DNA from 2 places in the Streptomyces sp. JLBT605 genome. Region 2 is predicted to be linked to the other one. Evidence: predicted binding sites of a transcription regulator. Region 2 holds the regulator's gene; the other holds the start of a gene.
What was found. Region 2 encodes HspR, which represses chaperone genes until heat shock. Its sites were predicted from a motif close to TTGAGNNNNNNNNNCTCAA; they were not measured.
Positions count from the first base shown of each region.

Region 1: dnaK (molecular chaperone DnaK) is a predicted target of HspR. The motif match lies at 5,036-5,054, and genes of this name have one in related genera.

Region 1 covers NZ_CM177087.1:6,043,195-6,050,227, forward strand. The annotation lists gene AC4BDD_RS26475 (RNA repair domain-containing protein) at 1-633, shown strand, start outside; gene AC4BDD_RS26480 (2'-5' RNA ligase family protein) at 630-1,205, shown strand; gene AC4BDD_RS26485 (acyl-CoA dehydrogenase family protein) at 1,320-2,537, shown strand; gene AC4BDD_RS26490 (RrF2 family transcriptional regulator) at 2,578-3,036, shown strand; gene dnaK (molecular chaperone DnaK) at 3,077-4,951, opposite strand; gene AC4BDD_RS26500 (alpha/beta hydrolase) at 5,207-7,033, shown strand, end outside.
Region 2 covers NZ_CM177087.1:3,550,283-3,557,315, reverse strand. The annotation lists gene AC4BDD_RS15425 (helix-turn-helix domain-containing protein) at 1-537, opposite strand, end outside; gene AC4BDD_RS15420 (ATP-binding protein) at 745-1,191, shown strand; gene AC4BDD_RS15415 (RloB family protein) at 1,214-1,825, opposite strand; gene AC4BDD_RS15410 (AAA family ATPase) at 1,803-3,104, opposite strand; gene AC4BDD_RS15405 (heat shock protein transcriptional repressor HspR) at 3,267-3,710, opposite strand; gene dnaJ (molecular chaperone DnaJ) at 3,715-4,884, opposite strand; gene grpE (nucleotide exchange factor GrpE) at 4,933-5,589, opposite strand; gene dnaK (molecular chaperone DnaK) at 5,586-7,033, opposite strand, start outside.

The sequences.
Region 1 (7,033 bases), 2.5 Mb from region 2:
CCGGCCGGCGACGACGTCGAGGAGTGCGGGTTGCTGCTGCTCAGCCGGCTTCCGGTTCGGGAGGCCGGGTGGCACCTCCTCGGGCGGCACAAGGCCGTCACCGCCATCGCCGTCGACCCCGCCCCCCGGCCTCCTGGCGCCGGGACCCAGGACCCCGGCTCCGGCTCGCTGGTGGTGGCCGCCACCCATCTGACCAGCGACCACTTCGGCGGCGGGGCGGAGCGGCGGGAGGCCGAACTGGTCCAACTGGCCGAGGGGTTGGCCGAGGTGCACGGTGACCTGATCCTGCTGGGCGATTTCAACGTCGGTGAGGACGGTGCGGCAGGGCCGGCCGCCGCGCTCGGGCTGCGGGACGCGTGGACCGACGTCCATGGTCGCGGCGACCGGACACCGACCTTCGATCCGCACGTCAATCCGCTGGCCGCCGTCTCCTCGCTGTCGGGCCGGGCCGCGAGGCTGGACCGGATCCTGCTGCGCACCGGCGAAGGGGAGACGCCCGGGTGGCGGGTGACCGCGGCGGCACTGCGCGGCGACGCGCCCGCCCCGGAAGGGCTGTATGTGTCGGACCACTACGGCGTGGCGGCCGACCTGAGCTTCGCGGCCACCGCACCCGCGGAGCCACCGGGTCGATGACGCTCTCCCGACCCACCGATGTCCTCGCCGTACCGCCGACGGCGCGCACCGCGGTGGCCTGGGTGCCCCCGTCCGAGTTGTGGCCGCCGATCCAGCACATCCGGCTGGAACACGATCGGCAGATCCGCCGCTGGCCGCCCCATGTCAACCTGCTCTTCGGGTTCGTGCCGGAGTCCGCGTTCGAGCGGGCGGCTCCGCTGCTCGCCGCGGCGGCGGCCGGAATCCCGCCCTTCACCGCCCGGCTGGAAGGAGTCCGCTTCTTCCGGCACCGGCAGGACGCCACCATCTGGCTCGACCCCGCCGCGGCCGACCCCGCCCCCTGGGCCCGGCTGTATGACGCCCTGACAGAGCGGTTCCCGCTCTGCGAAGGCCGGGCCAGGGGCTTCACCCCGCACCTCTCGCTGGGCCGCACCCGGGATCCGCGCGGCCTGGCCGCCCAGTGCGAGGCCCTGCTGGGTGCCATCTCGGTGCGGGTGGCCGAGGTGGTCCTGCTCTCCCGCCGGGGCGAGGAGCCCATGCGGCCGCGAGCCACCGTCGCGCTGGGTACGGGCGAGACGACCTGGCAGCGGTGAACAGGGATTCCCTATTTTTCCTACCGGTTTCCTAGGAAAATCATTGACGCAGGTCGGCCCGGGTGAGCAGGATGATGACGCAGAGGTCGGCGGCACCGGCGAGGGGAACCTGGCGTGACGGGTGGGGAACAGGCGGCGGACGAAGGCGCCGGCCGCGCACACTGGCTGCGTATCGCCCGCGAGGCGGCGGATGACCTGGCCACCGACGCGGTCGTGCGCGACCAGGCCGGAAAGGTGCCGTTCGACGAGGTCGCCCGGCTGCGTGAGGCCGGGCTGCTGACCCTGCTGATACCGGCCGAACACGGGGGCGGCGGCGCCGACTGGCCCACGGCGTACGCGGTCGTGCGGGAGATCGCCGAGGCCGACGGCGCGATCGGCCAGCTTCTGGGCTGCCACTACTTCCTGTCCTTCAGCGCCCGGTTCTTCGCCAGGCCCGCCCTCGCCGCCCAGGTCGAGCGGGAGGCCGCGGCAGGCCGGTGGTGCTGGGGTGGCGGTCTGGCCTCCCACGAGCCGCATCTGACGCTGACTCCGACCGCCGGCGGCTTCCTGCTGAACGGCCGCCAGAGCTACACCACCGGGACCCGGGTCGCCGACCGGCTCGTGGTCCGCGCCGCTCGGGCCGACACCGGCGAGCCACTGGCCGTCCTCGTCGATCCCGCCCACCCCGGAGTCGTGTGCGACCACGGCGACACCTTCGGCCAGCGGCTGGCGGCCGGCGGCGATGTGGAGTTCGACGGCGTGCTGGTCAGCGGCGATCAGGTGTTCGGCTCGCTCTCCCCGGACGAGGGGATCCTCTCGCCCTTCGCCGCGCTGGCCGCGCCCGCCGGTCGTCTGGTCTCGGTCCAGCTCTGTCTCGGCATCGCCGAGGGGATGCTCGCCGAAGCCCGCGAGTACCTCAGGGCGGCCAACTCGCCCTGGCAGTCGGTGTGGCCGCCGTCCCTGCCGGGCAGCTCGCCCCAGGATCCGTATGTGCTGAACACCTACGGAGAGCTCACCGTCGCCGCCCGTTCCGCCGCCGCCCTCGCCGACCAGGCGCTGGCGGCCCTGGACGGCGGGCTGGCCCGAGGCGAGGACCTCACCGACGACGAGTGCGCCGAGATCGCCGTGCTCGCCGCCGCGGCCGAGGCCGCCGCCTCCCGGGCCGCGCAGGAGATCACCACGCGGGGCATGGAGGTCACCGGCGCCCGCTCCGCCTCCGCGCGGTACGGGTTCGACCGCTTCTGGCGCAACGCCCGCACGCACACCCTCTACGATCCCGTCGCCCGCCGGCTCCGCGACGTCGGCGACTACTTCCTCAACGGCTCGCATCCGCCCTTCACCCTCCCCGCCTGATCGCGCCCCCTGAGGCAGGCAGGTGGCGGATAATCGCCCCATGCGTATCTCGGCGAGGGCGGACTATGCGGTGCGCGCGGCATTGGAACTGGCCGCGGCGGGGGAGGACACTCCGGTCAAGGCCGAGGTCATCGCCACGGCGCAGGGCATCCCGCACAAGTTCCTGGAAGGGATCCTGAACGACATGCGCCGGGGCGGCCTGGTGTCCAGCCAACGGGGCGGCAAGGGCGGCTACCGGCTCGCCGCCCCGGCGGACTCGATCGCCATCGCCGATGTGATCCGCGTGGTGGACGGACCGCTGGTGTCGGTCCGCGGGGTGCGCCCGCCCGAGCTGTCCTACACCGGCCCCGCCGAGTCGCTGCTGCCGCTGTGGATCGCGGTACGCGCCAACGTCCGCATGATCCTCGGCGAGGTCACGCTGGCCGAGGTCGCCGCGGCCAAGCTGCCCGGCCATGTGCTCAGCCTCGCCGAAGACCCCGAGGCGTGGACCAACCCGTAGGCCGACCCGTAGCCCGGAGCCGTGGACGGGGCCCGGTGGTTCAGCCGCCGCCCTGCTCGCGCTGCTGCTCGTCGTCGACGATCTCGGCGTCCACGACCTCCTCGTCCGTCCCCGACGGCCCGCCGCCGGAAGCCGGGCCGGTGGCCGGGCCCGGGGTCTGCGCCGCCCCCGCCTGGGCGTAGATGGCGGTGCCGATCTTCTGCGCGGCCACCGCGGCCTTCTCGGTCGCCGCCCGGATGGCAGCGGTGTCCTCGCCCTTCAGCCGCTCCTTCAACTCCGTCAGCGCCGCCTCGACCTCGGTCCTGATGTCACCGGCGATCTTGTCCCCGCTGTCCTGCAGGAGCCGCTCGGTCTGGTAGACGAGCTGCTCGGCCTGGTTGCGGGTCTCGGCCTCCTCCCGCCTGCGCCGGTCCTCCTCGGCGTGCTGCTCGGCCTCCCGGACCATGCGGTCGATGTCGTCCTTGGGCAGGGCCGAACCGCCGGTGACGGTCATCTTCTGCTCCTTGCCCGTGCCCAGGTCCTTGGCGGAGACGTGCATGATGCCGTTGGCGTCGATGTCGAAGGCGACCTCGATCTGCGGGACACCGCGCGGGGCCGGGGCCAGACCGGTCAGCTCGAACATGCCGAGCTTCTTGTTGTACGCCGCGATCTCCCGCTCGCCCTGGTAGACCTGCACCGAGACCGACGGCTGGTTGTCGTCGGCGGTGGTGAACACCTCCGAGCGCCTGGTCGGGATCGTGGTGTTGCGCTCGATCAGCTTGGTCATGATGCCGCCCTTGGTCTCGATGCCCAGCGACAGCGGGGTCACGTCGAGCAGCAGGACGTCCTTGACCTCACCCTTGAGCACACCGGCCTGCAGCGCCGCGCCGACGGCCACCACCTCGTCCGGGTTCACGCCCTTGTGCGGGTCCTTGCCGGTCAGCTCCTTCACCAGGTCGGTCACCGCGGGCATCCGCGTCGAACCACCCACCAGGATCACGTGGTCGATGTCGGAGACCTCGATCCTGGCGTCCTTGATCGCGTTGTGGAACGGCGCCGTGCAGCGCTCCAGCAGGTCCGCGGTGAGCTGCTGGAACTGGGCGCGGGTGAGCTTCTCCTCCAGGTGCAGCGGGCCCTCGGGCGAGGCGCTGATGTACGGCAGGTTGATGGTGGTCTCGGTGGCGGCCGACAGCTCGATCTTCGCCCGCTCGGCCGCCTCGCGCAGCCGCTGGGTGGCCATCTTGTCCTTCGACAGGTCCACCCCGTAGCCGTCCTTGAACCGCTTGACCAGGTGGTCCACGATCCGCTGGTCCCAGTCGTCGCCGCCGAGCCGGGTGTCGCCGTTGGTGGACTTCACCTCGACCACACCCTCGCCGATCTCCAGCAGCGACACGTCGAAGGTCCCGCCGCCCAGGTCGAAGACGAGGATCGTCTGGTCGTTCTCCTTGTCCAGCCCGTAGGCGAGCGCCGCGGCCGTCGGCTCGTTGATGATCCGCAGCACCTTCAGCCCGGCGATCTCACCGGCCTCCTTGGTGGCGGTGCGCTGCGCGTCGTTGAAGTACGCGGGCACCGTGATCACCGCGTCCGTCACCTGCTCACCGAGGTACGCCTCGGCGTCCCGCTTCAGCTTCTGCAGCACCCGGGCCGAGATCTCCTGGGCGGCGTAGTGCTTGCCGTCGATGTCGCCGGTCTCCGGGAAGCGCCACCCGGTATCGCCCATGTGCCGCTTGACCGAACGGGCGGTGCGCTCCACGTTCGTCACCGCCTGGCGCTTGGCGATCTCGCCGACCAGGACGTCACCGCCCTTGGCGAAGGCCACCACCGACGGGGTCGTCCGGGCGCCCTCGTTGCTGGAGATGACCGTGGGCTCGCCGCCCTCCAACACGCTCACCACGGAGTTCGTGGTGCCGAGGTCAATACCGACTGCGCGTGCCATGTCCCTACTCCCTCCTCCACCTCCGCGTCGGCGTGACCGCCTCCACCCGACTCCCACTGGCCTTCCTGACTTCTGTAATAAAACCTGAGTCGACCATTGTCAAAGCTGGGGGTCTGGGCGGGTTGCGGATGGGTTTCGGACGGCACCGCGCGGCACGAGGCAACCCCTGGTGATCAGTCACCGTCTCCCCGGAGTGGGGGAGCTCCCGGAGATCTCCGGGGTGCTTGGGCAGGGCTGATGACAAGGAGGACCACCTTGATCCGTGTCCCGCGCATGGTGACCGCCACCGCGGCGGTGCTCGCGCTGGCGGCGGGGACGCCCGGTTTGGCACACGCGTCGCCGGAGTCGGCGGACGGGAGCCGAGCCGCCGGACCACGGCTGTCGGCACCACCGGGGAACCCCGGCGGCACCCTTCCGGCCGGCTGGCAGATCACCGGCACCGGCGCCGGCAGGCAGCTGGTGTGGCGCTCGCCCGACCCGGTACCCGTGGGCGACGCGCGCGTAGAGTTCTACGCCGGGGACCGGCTGCTGGGCCGGCCGACCGCCGACGGCGACCGGCGCGGCTTCCGGCTGGCGCTCGGCGACGCGCGGCTCGGGCCCGAGACGGAGCTGAAGGTGCTGGCCGGCGGGCGCCGCCTGGACGCGGCCGGGGCCGCCCGGACCCCGCACCCGCTGCGCCCCGGCACGCCACCCCGGCTGCCGGCCCTCCCGCCAGCAGGCGAGGTCGACCCCGGCGTCCCGGGCCACTACCGCACCACCAGCGGCGAGTACGACCTGAAGTCGGTGAAGCTGCCCGGCTTCCGCGCCCCGGTGGAGATGCGCGCCACCGTGGTGGCGCCCACCGACGCCCCCGGCCGCCGGCCGCTGGCGCTGTTCCTGCACGGCCGCCACTACACCTGCTTCAACGCCCGTGGCAGCGAGGACATCGGCTGGCCCTGCAAGAACGGCATGCGGCCGGTGCCGAGCTACCGCGGCTATCTCAAGGACCAGAAACTCCTGGCCTCCCAGGGCTATGTGACGGTGTCGATCTCCGCCAACGGCATCAACGGGCAGGACGAGACCGCGGTGGACGGCGGCGCGCAGGCCCGCTCGTCCCTGGTGCGGCAGCACCTCGCCCACTGGGCCCAGTGGGCCGCCGACCTGTCCGGCGCGCCGAAGGCCGTGCGCGAGTCCGCCCCCGCCGACCTGGACCGCGTGCTCCTCGTCGGCCACTCCCGGGGCGGGGAGGGCGTCAACCGGGCCGCGCTCGACAGCCTCAACCAGCCGCCCGCGGACGAGGACGGCTACCACGGCCCGGTGCGCTGGAACATCCGCGGCAACGTGCTGATAGGCCCCACCCTCTTCGGGCAGAACCCGGTGCCCGACGTGCCCTCCATGACCATCCTGCCGGGCTGCGACGGCGACGTCTCCGATCTGCAGGGCCAGATCTACGTCGACGGCACGCGCGGCGTCAGCCGCGGCACCGCCCTGCACAGCGCGGTCTACGTCAACGGCGCCAACCACAACTTCTTCAACACCGAGTGGACGCCGGGCAAGTCGACCGCGCCGGCCGAGGACGACTGGGGCAACGACGAGCCGGACGCGGTCTGCAAGCGGGGCACCAGGACCCGTCTCACCGCCGACCAGCAGCACGCCGCCGGCGCCACCTACATCGCGGCCGCGGCCCGGCTGTTCCTCGACGGCGACGACCGGGTGCGCCCGCTGCTGGACGGCTCGAACCGGCGCGCGCCCTCGGCGGACCCCGCACGGGTGGCCACCCACGCCCTCGGCGCCAACCGCACGCCGGTGATCGTCCCGGACACCTCCCTTGCCATCGACGGCGGCCGGCTGTGCCGGCAGGTGGACCGCGACCCGGCCAAGGCCTGCCTGCCGCCGGACAAGCCCGGCGCGTCGCCGCACTTCGCCGGTTGGATGGGGCCGGAACCCGCGCGGTACGCGATGGCGATGAGCTGGTCACGGCCGGGTGCCACGACGAGCATGCGCCCCGCGCGCCCGGTCTCCGTGGCAGGCGCCGAGTCACTGGCCCTGCGGCTGATCGTGCCCCCGAACACCACCGGCACCCAGGCGGACGTCACCCTCACC
Region 2 (7,033 bases):
CTCCAACTGCCTGCGAGCAACCCCGCGATCACCCACCATGATGCGAAGTGCCGCTTCGTGGATGACCACGCTGACCTCAGGAGAGTCGTCGCGGTCCAGCACGTGACGTCGCTTCTGGCGGAACTCCGTGAGTACCTCGACGAGTTCGCGGGACACCTGATACGGGGCGTTAGCGAAGAGCGCACAGCTGTGTTCCGCTGTCTGAAAAAGACCCGGAATGTGCATCACCTCGTAAAGCCTGAGGGCACGAGCGTGGTGCTCAAGCTCCGCAAGGTCGAGTAGCGGGTCACCAACCGTGCCCCGGTACTGCTCCCACCAACCGCGCTGGCGTCGCCCCGTCATCGCTGCAAGCGCATCAACCAACGCCGTATCCGTCACGCCGTAGTGCGCCGCCAGCGCCCCCACGCGTTCCGCACTCACCGCTTGGCGACCCGCCTCAACGTTGGACAGGTCGCTCTGCCTCATGCCGGCCGTCTGAGCCGCCTCGCCTGTAGTGATGCCCGCACCCTCGCGCAGCTTCCTCAGCTCGGCGCCCAACCTCTCTTGCCGGAGGGTGGGTTTGCTTCTCCGCGGCATGAACGTCTCTTCCTCTCAGCACTTGCAGCGCCACTGTGCCACGCCTCGCCACGATCGGGCGAAGAATCAGGAACCGGGTTGTAGGACCAACAAGTTGGTCCTACGTTGGGTGTTGCGCCGCTCACACAGCGAAGCGTCACGGCTCAAGCGTGCCCACAGGAGGCCCGTATGCCCAACCCAGCCCAGGACATCGCCCCCTTCGAGTACTCCCTCCACATCCCCAACGATCCGCGTGCCGTCAGCGTCGCCAGAGCCTCCCTCCGTACCGCGCTCGTCGTGCACGATCTTCCGGAACTCATCGAGCGGGCCGAGCTGTTGGCCAGCGAGCTGCTGACCAACGCGATCGTGCACTCCGGCGGCGAAGCCGATATGCGGATCAGCTGGACCGACGAGGGGAAGCTGCGGCTCATGGTCTGGGACAACAGCCCGGCGCCGCTGGTCTTCAAGGACCCTGATCACCCGGACGAGGACGGCGAGAGCGGGCGCGGGCTGCTGATGGTGACCGCGCTCGCCGACACCTGGAGCACCTTCCCGCTCAAGGGAGAGCTGTGGGGAACGGCGGCCAAGATCGTCTGGTGCGAGATCGGCCGGAAGGCCCGACGCCCATGGGCATGAACGGACCAGCCCCAGGCGCGGTTCACTCGCCTGCGATGCGGTCCACAAGCGCCCACATACCGGTGGAGGGATTGCTGAGGTGCTCCTGGCCCGCCTCGGCCAGGGCACGGGCGCGTCTGCCGGCGTCTCGCCACCCGCCCTCGTAATCCCGGAAGTCCAGGCGCGCCTTGTCGTAGCCCGGCACATGCCGTTTCAGGTGCGGCACCAGCTCCTTGTAGCCGGCCGCATGGGTGGTGTGCGTGCGGAAGTGGAGGATGAGCCAGAGCTCGAAGCAGGGATTCGACACCGCGAGATGGATGCCCGCCCTGCGCGCCGCCCGCACCGCCTCGGCCACGTCGTACTCGTCCACGTCGAACACGCACCAGACCTGGTCGAAGTCCTCGCGGCTGCGGTCCCGTTCCCCCGCCGCGTAGGCGACAAGCTGCGTCGGCGAGCATGACTTCGTCTTCACCCGCACGGTGACGGCGGGATTGCTGAGGTGGCTGACCAGCCCCCGTAAGTAGTCCGGCTCCGTCACCTCGCCGTCGCAGACGATCAGCAGACGCTCCCGGCCCCGTCGCGTCCCCGGCCGCCGCGAGACGTCAGACTCGAAGGCGGGGCGCCGTCCGCCGCTACTCTTCGGCGTCCTCGCCATCCTTCGTCGCCCTCCCCCTGGCAGCCACCGCCGCCACGAAACGTTCATCGCTCAGGAACGGCACCGCGCCGTAACTGCCCCCGAGATACCGGCGCTCCCGGTTCTCCTCCTGACGCGGTTTGAAATCCGAGAGCGGGAAGAGCGTCGTCTCGCCGTACTCGTCCTTCTCCACGAACCACACCTGGTCCCGCTTGAGGATGTCCTCGCCGCCGCTGCGACCCAGCAGGCTCGCGTCATGCGTGGTGAGCAGCAGCTGGGCGCCGTGTGGGTTGCTTGCCGGGTCCTGGAAGAGCTTGATCAGGTGAGTGGTGAGCCGGGGATGCAGGCTGGAGTCGACCTCGTCCACGACGAGGAGGCCGCCCTCGTCCAGCGCGCCGAGCACGGGACCGGCGTAGTCCAGAAGAGCGCGCGTGCCCGCCGACTGGTCGTTGATGTCCAAGCGCACCGTGCCCTCGCGGCCTCGTTGGTCGACCCAGACACGTGCCGGCCGCCCGAGCGTGAGATGAACCCACTCAGTCACGACGTCAGGTGTGTAGTGTCGCCCGGCTCCAAGCGGAGGCTGTTCCACCTCCTCCACTCCGACATCCTCGATACCGAGGTCCGCGGCTCGAAGCAGGGAGACCACTCGCCGCGCCTTCTCCCGGTCCTCCAGAACCTCTATCTCCGAGAGATGACCGCCGAGGAAGTCACGCTGCCCTCCCGCCCGGAACCGCAGCCCCTGCGTGAACCACGCATAAAGCGGCTGCACCGCTTCCTGCCGGGACCGCGCCGCCACCGACACGAACAGGCTGTTGGGCTCGGTGATGTTCTTCACCAGCTCCAGCTCGCGCTTGGGCAGCGCGTCGCCGAAGGTGAAGTCGTCCCCGCTGCGCTGGAAGACCGTCCGCTTCCGGCCCCGTGGATAGCTGTACAGCCACTCGTCGAGGACCCGCTCGTCGTCCACGCAGAAGCCATACGTGTGGCGGACGCCGCCCAGCAGCAGATCGACGACGTACCAGGAGGGATCCTGGGCGGCCTCCGGGTCGAGGGCGAACGGGGTTCGGCTCACGCCGCCGCCCGGCTCCGCGTCGCGGTGGGAGGACGCCACCATCCGCGCCATGAACTTCAGCGCGCCGACCACGTTCGACTTGCCCGCCGCGTTCGCCCCGAAGAGCGCCGCCACCGGCACCGCCTCCCACTCGGTCCCCTCCGGGCGGTCCGCCTCGTACACCGGGGCCAGCAGCAGTTGCTGCTCCTCCCGGATCGACCGGTGATTGGCCACGCGGAAGCTCAGAAGCATCCCCGTTCACCTCCTTCGAGCGGCCAGGATGCCTTTCGTACGGGAAAATCGCACGAATCGCGCTCTGCGTCCACCGTACGGGCTGGCGGCACACAGCAACAGGCCCGCCACCCTGATGGGTGACGGGCCTGTCGCCAGTCAGTGAAGGGAACGGCCGCGCGGCTACTCCGGGCGCTTGGGGCGCCAGACGACCAGTGCGCTGGTCTGCTGCACCTGGTCGTAGGGGACCAGGTCGCGGCGGTAGGAGGCGTGGACCTGGGCCTCGCGCTGCCGCATCGCCGCCGCCGCGCCCTCGACCGCCGCCGTGAGCTCCGCGACGCGCTGCTGGAGGGCCGCGACCTGGTTCTCCAGCTCGATGATCCGCTTGATCCCGGCGAGGTTGATGCCCTCGTCCTGCGACAGCTGCTGCACCTGGCGGAGCAGCTCGATGTCGCGGGCGGAGTAGCGGCGGCCCCGGCCGGCGGTGCGGTCCGGGGAGACCAGGCCCAGCCGGTCGTACTGCCGCAGGGTCTGCGGGTGCAGGCCGGAGAGCTGCGCCGCCACCGAGATGACGTACACCGGCGAATCATCGGTCAGTTCATACGGATTGCGACGACGGCCGTCCATTGCCTCATGCTCCCTTCGCGGCCTGGAAGAGCTCCTCCCGCGGGTCGTCGCCCGCGGTCGCCTCGCGATAGGACTCCAGCGCCTCACGTGCCTTGTCGCTGAGGCCCTTGGGGACGGCGACCTCCACGGTGACCAGCAGATCGCCGTGGGTTCCGTCCTTGCGCAGCGCGCCCTTGCCGCGGGCGCGCATGGTCCGGCCGTTGGGCGTGCCCGCGGGCACCTTGAGGGTGACCGGGGGGCCGCCCAGGGTCGGCACCTTCACCTCGCCGCCGAGCACCGCCTCCACGAAGGAGATCGGCACCGTGACGGTGAGGTTGTCGCCCTTGCGGCCGAAGACCGGGTGGGCGTCGACATGGACGACGACGTAGAGGTCGCCTGCCGGGCCGCCGGTCTCGCCGGGCGCGCCCTTGCCGCGCAGCCGGATCCGCTGGCCGTCGCTGACGCCCGCCGGGATCCGGACCTGCATGGTGCGCGCGGAGCGGGCACGCCCGCTGCCCTTGCACACCTCGCAGGGGTTCTCCGCGATCAGGCCGCGGCCGCGGCAGTCCGCGCACGGGTCGGTGAGCGAGAAGCCACCGCCCGCGCCCCGGCTGACCTGGCCGGTGCCGACGCAGGTCGGGCACACCCGGGGGGTGCCCGACTTGTCGCCGGTGCCGGCGCACGCCTTGCACGGGGCCTGGCTGGACATCCGCAAGGGGACCGTGGCCCCCTCGACGGCCTCGATGAAGCTGAGCGTCACCTCGGACTCGATGTCCTGGCCGCGGCGCGGCTGGGCCCGCGTGGCGCCCCGGTTGAACAGGCCGCCGAAGACGTCGCCGAGGCCGCCGCCGAAACCGCCGCCGGCCCCGCCCCCGCCCTGGGCGCCCCCGAAGAGGTCGCCCAGGTCGAAGTTGAAGCTGCCGGTGCCGCCCGGCCCCGGGCGGAAGCCGCCGTTGCCGAAGAGCGCGCGGGCCTCGTCGTACTCCTTGCGCCGCTTGGGATCGGCCAGGATGTCATTGGCCTCGGAGATCTCCTTGAAGCGCTCCTCGGCCGAGGCGTCGGACTTGTTGGCGTCCGGGTGGTACTCGCGGGCGAGCTTCCGGTACGCCTTCTTGATCTCCGCCTCGGTGGCATCCTTCGGGACGCCGAGGACCTTGTAGAGATCCTTCTCCAGCACATCCCTGCTCAGGCTCATCCTCGACGTCCCTCCTCTCCTGCTATGCCACTCTCACCGGCGCCGGCCTCAGCCCTCGTCCGGACCACCGCTGTCCTCGTCGGACGCCTCGTCGGACTCGGACTTGCCCTGGCTGCCCGGCTGGGGCTCGGCGACCGCGACCCGCGCGGGGCGGATCGTCCGCTCGCCGATCCGATACCCCGGCTGCAGAATCTGCACGCACGTGGTCTCGGTGACGTCCGGCGCGTAGCTGTGCATCAGCGCCTCGTGCACCAGCGGGTCGAAGGACTCGCCTTCCTTGCCGAACTGCTGCAGCCCCATCTTGGCGGCCACCGTCTCCAGCGACTCGGCGACGGACTTGAAGCCGCCGACCAGCTCGCCGTGCTCCCGGGCGCGGCCGATGTCGTCGAGCACCGGAAGCAGCTCGGTCAGCAGGTTCGCGACCGCGATCTCCTTGACCGTGACCCGGTCGCGCTCCACGCGCCGCCGGTAGTTCTGGTACTCGGCCTGGAGCCGCTGGAGGTCCGCGGTGCGCTCGTTGAGCGCGGTGCGGACCTGGTCCAGCTGCGCCTGGACGCCGACCGTGGCCAGATCTTCCGCGGCCGGGGCCTCCGGGCCCCCCTTGTCGGGGGACCCGGCGCCCTTGGCGGCGTCGTCTGCCTTCTTCTCACCGGCTTCGGAGGACACGTCGGGCTGCTCCTCGAAGCCCGGGGTCTCCTCCGTCACGCGGCACCTCCGGCGGCGTCCTTCGGCTTCTCGTCATCGACGATCTCGGCGTCCACGACGTCGTCCTCGGCCTTGGCACCGGCCGGGCCGGCACCGTCGGGGCCGGCAGCGGCGCCGGCGGCCTGGGCGTCGGCGTAGAGGGCCTGGCCGAGCTTCTGGCTGACCGCGGCGACCTTCTCGGTCGCGGTGCGGATCTCGGCCGAGTCCTCGCCCTTGAGCTTCTCCTTCAGCTCCTCGACCGCGGTCTCGACCTCGGTCTTGACCTCGGCGGGAACCTTGTCCTCGTTGTCCTTGAGGAACTTCTCCGTCTGGTAGACGAGCTGCTCACCCTGGTTGCGGGTCTCGGCGGCCTCGCGGCGGGCGTGGTCCTCCTCCGCGTACTTCTCGGCCTCCTGGCGCATCCGGTCGACCTCGTCCTTCGGCAGCGAGGAGCCGCCGGTGACGGTCATCTTCTGCTCCTTGCCCGTGCCCAGGTCCTTGGCGGTCACGTGCATGATGCCGTTGGCGTCGATGTCGAAGGCGACCTCGATCTGCGGGACGCCACGCGGGGCCGGCGGCAGACCGGTCAGCTCGAACATGCCGAGCTTCTTGTTGTACGCCGCGATCTCGCGCTCGCCCTGGTAGACCTGGATCTGCACGGAGGGCTGGTTGTCCTCGGCGGTGGTGAAGATCTCGGACCGCTTGGTCGGGATCGTCGTGTTCCGCTCGATCAGCTTGGTCATGATGCCGCCCTTGGTCTCGATACCGAGGGACAGCGGGGTCACGTCGAGGAGCAGGACGTCCTTGACCTCACCCTTGAGGACACCGGCCTGGAGGGCGGCGCCGATGGCGACGACCTCGTCCGGGTTCACACCCTTGTTGGCCTCGTTGCCACCGGTCAGCTCCTTGACGAGCTCGGCGACGGCCGGCATACGGGTGGAGCCGCCGACCAGGACCACGTGGTCGATCTCGGACAGGGCGATGCCCGCGTCCTTGATGACGTTGTGGAACGGGGTCTTGCAGCGCTCCAGCAGGTCCGCGGTCAGCTGCTGGAACTGCGCGCGGGTGAGCTTCTCATCCAGGTGCAGCGGGCCCTCGGCGGAGGCCGTGATGTAGGGCAGGTTGATCGAGGTCTCGGTGGACGAGGACAGCTCGATCTTCGCCTTCTCCGCCGCCTCACGCAGACGCTGGAGGGCCATCTTGTCCTTGGACAGGTCCACGCCGTGGCCGGAGTGGAACTGCTTGACCAGGTAGTCGACGACGCGCTGGTCCCAGTCGTCACCACCGAGGTGGTTGTCACCGTTGGTGGCCTTCACCTCGACGACGCCGTCGCCGATCTCCAGCAGCGAGACGTCGAAGGTGCCGCCACCGAGGTCGAAGACGAGGATGGTCTGGTCGTCCTTCTCCAGCCCGTAGGCGAGAGCGGCGGCGGTCGGCTCGTTGACGATGCGCAGGACGTTGAGGC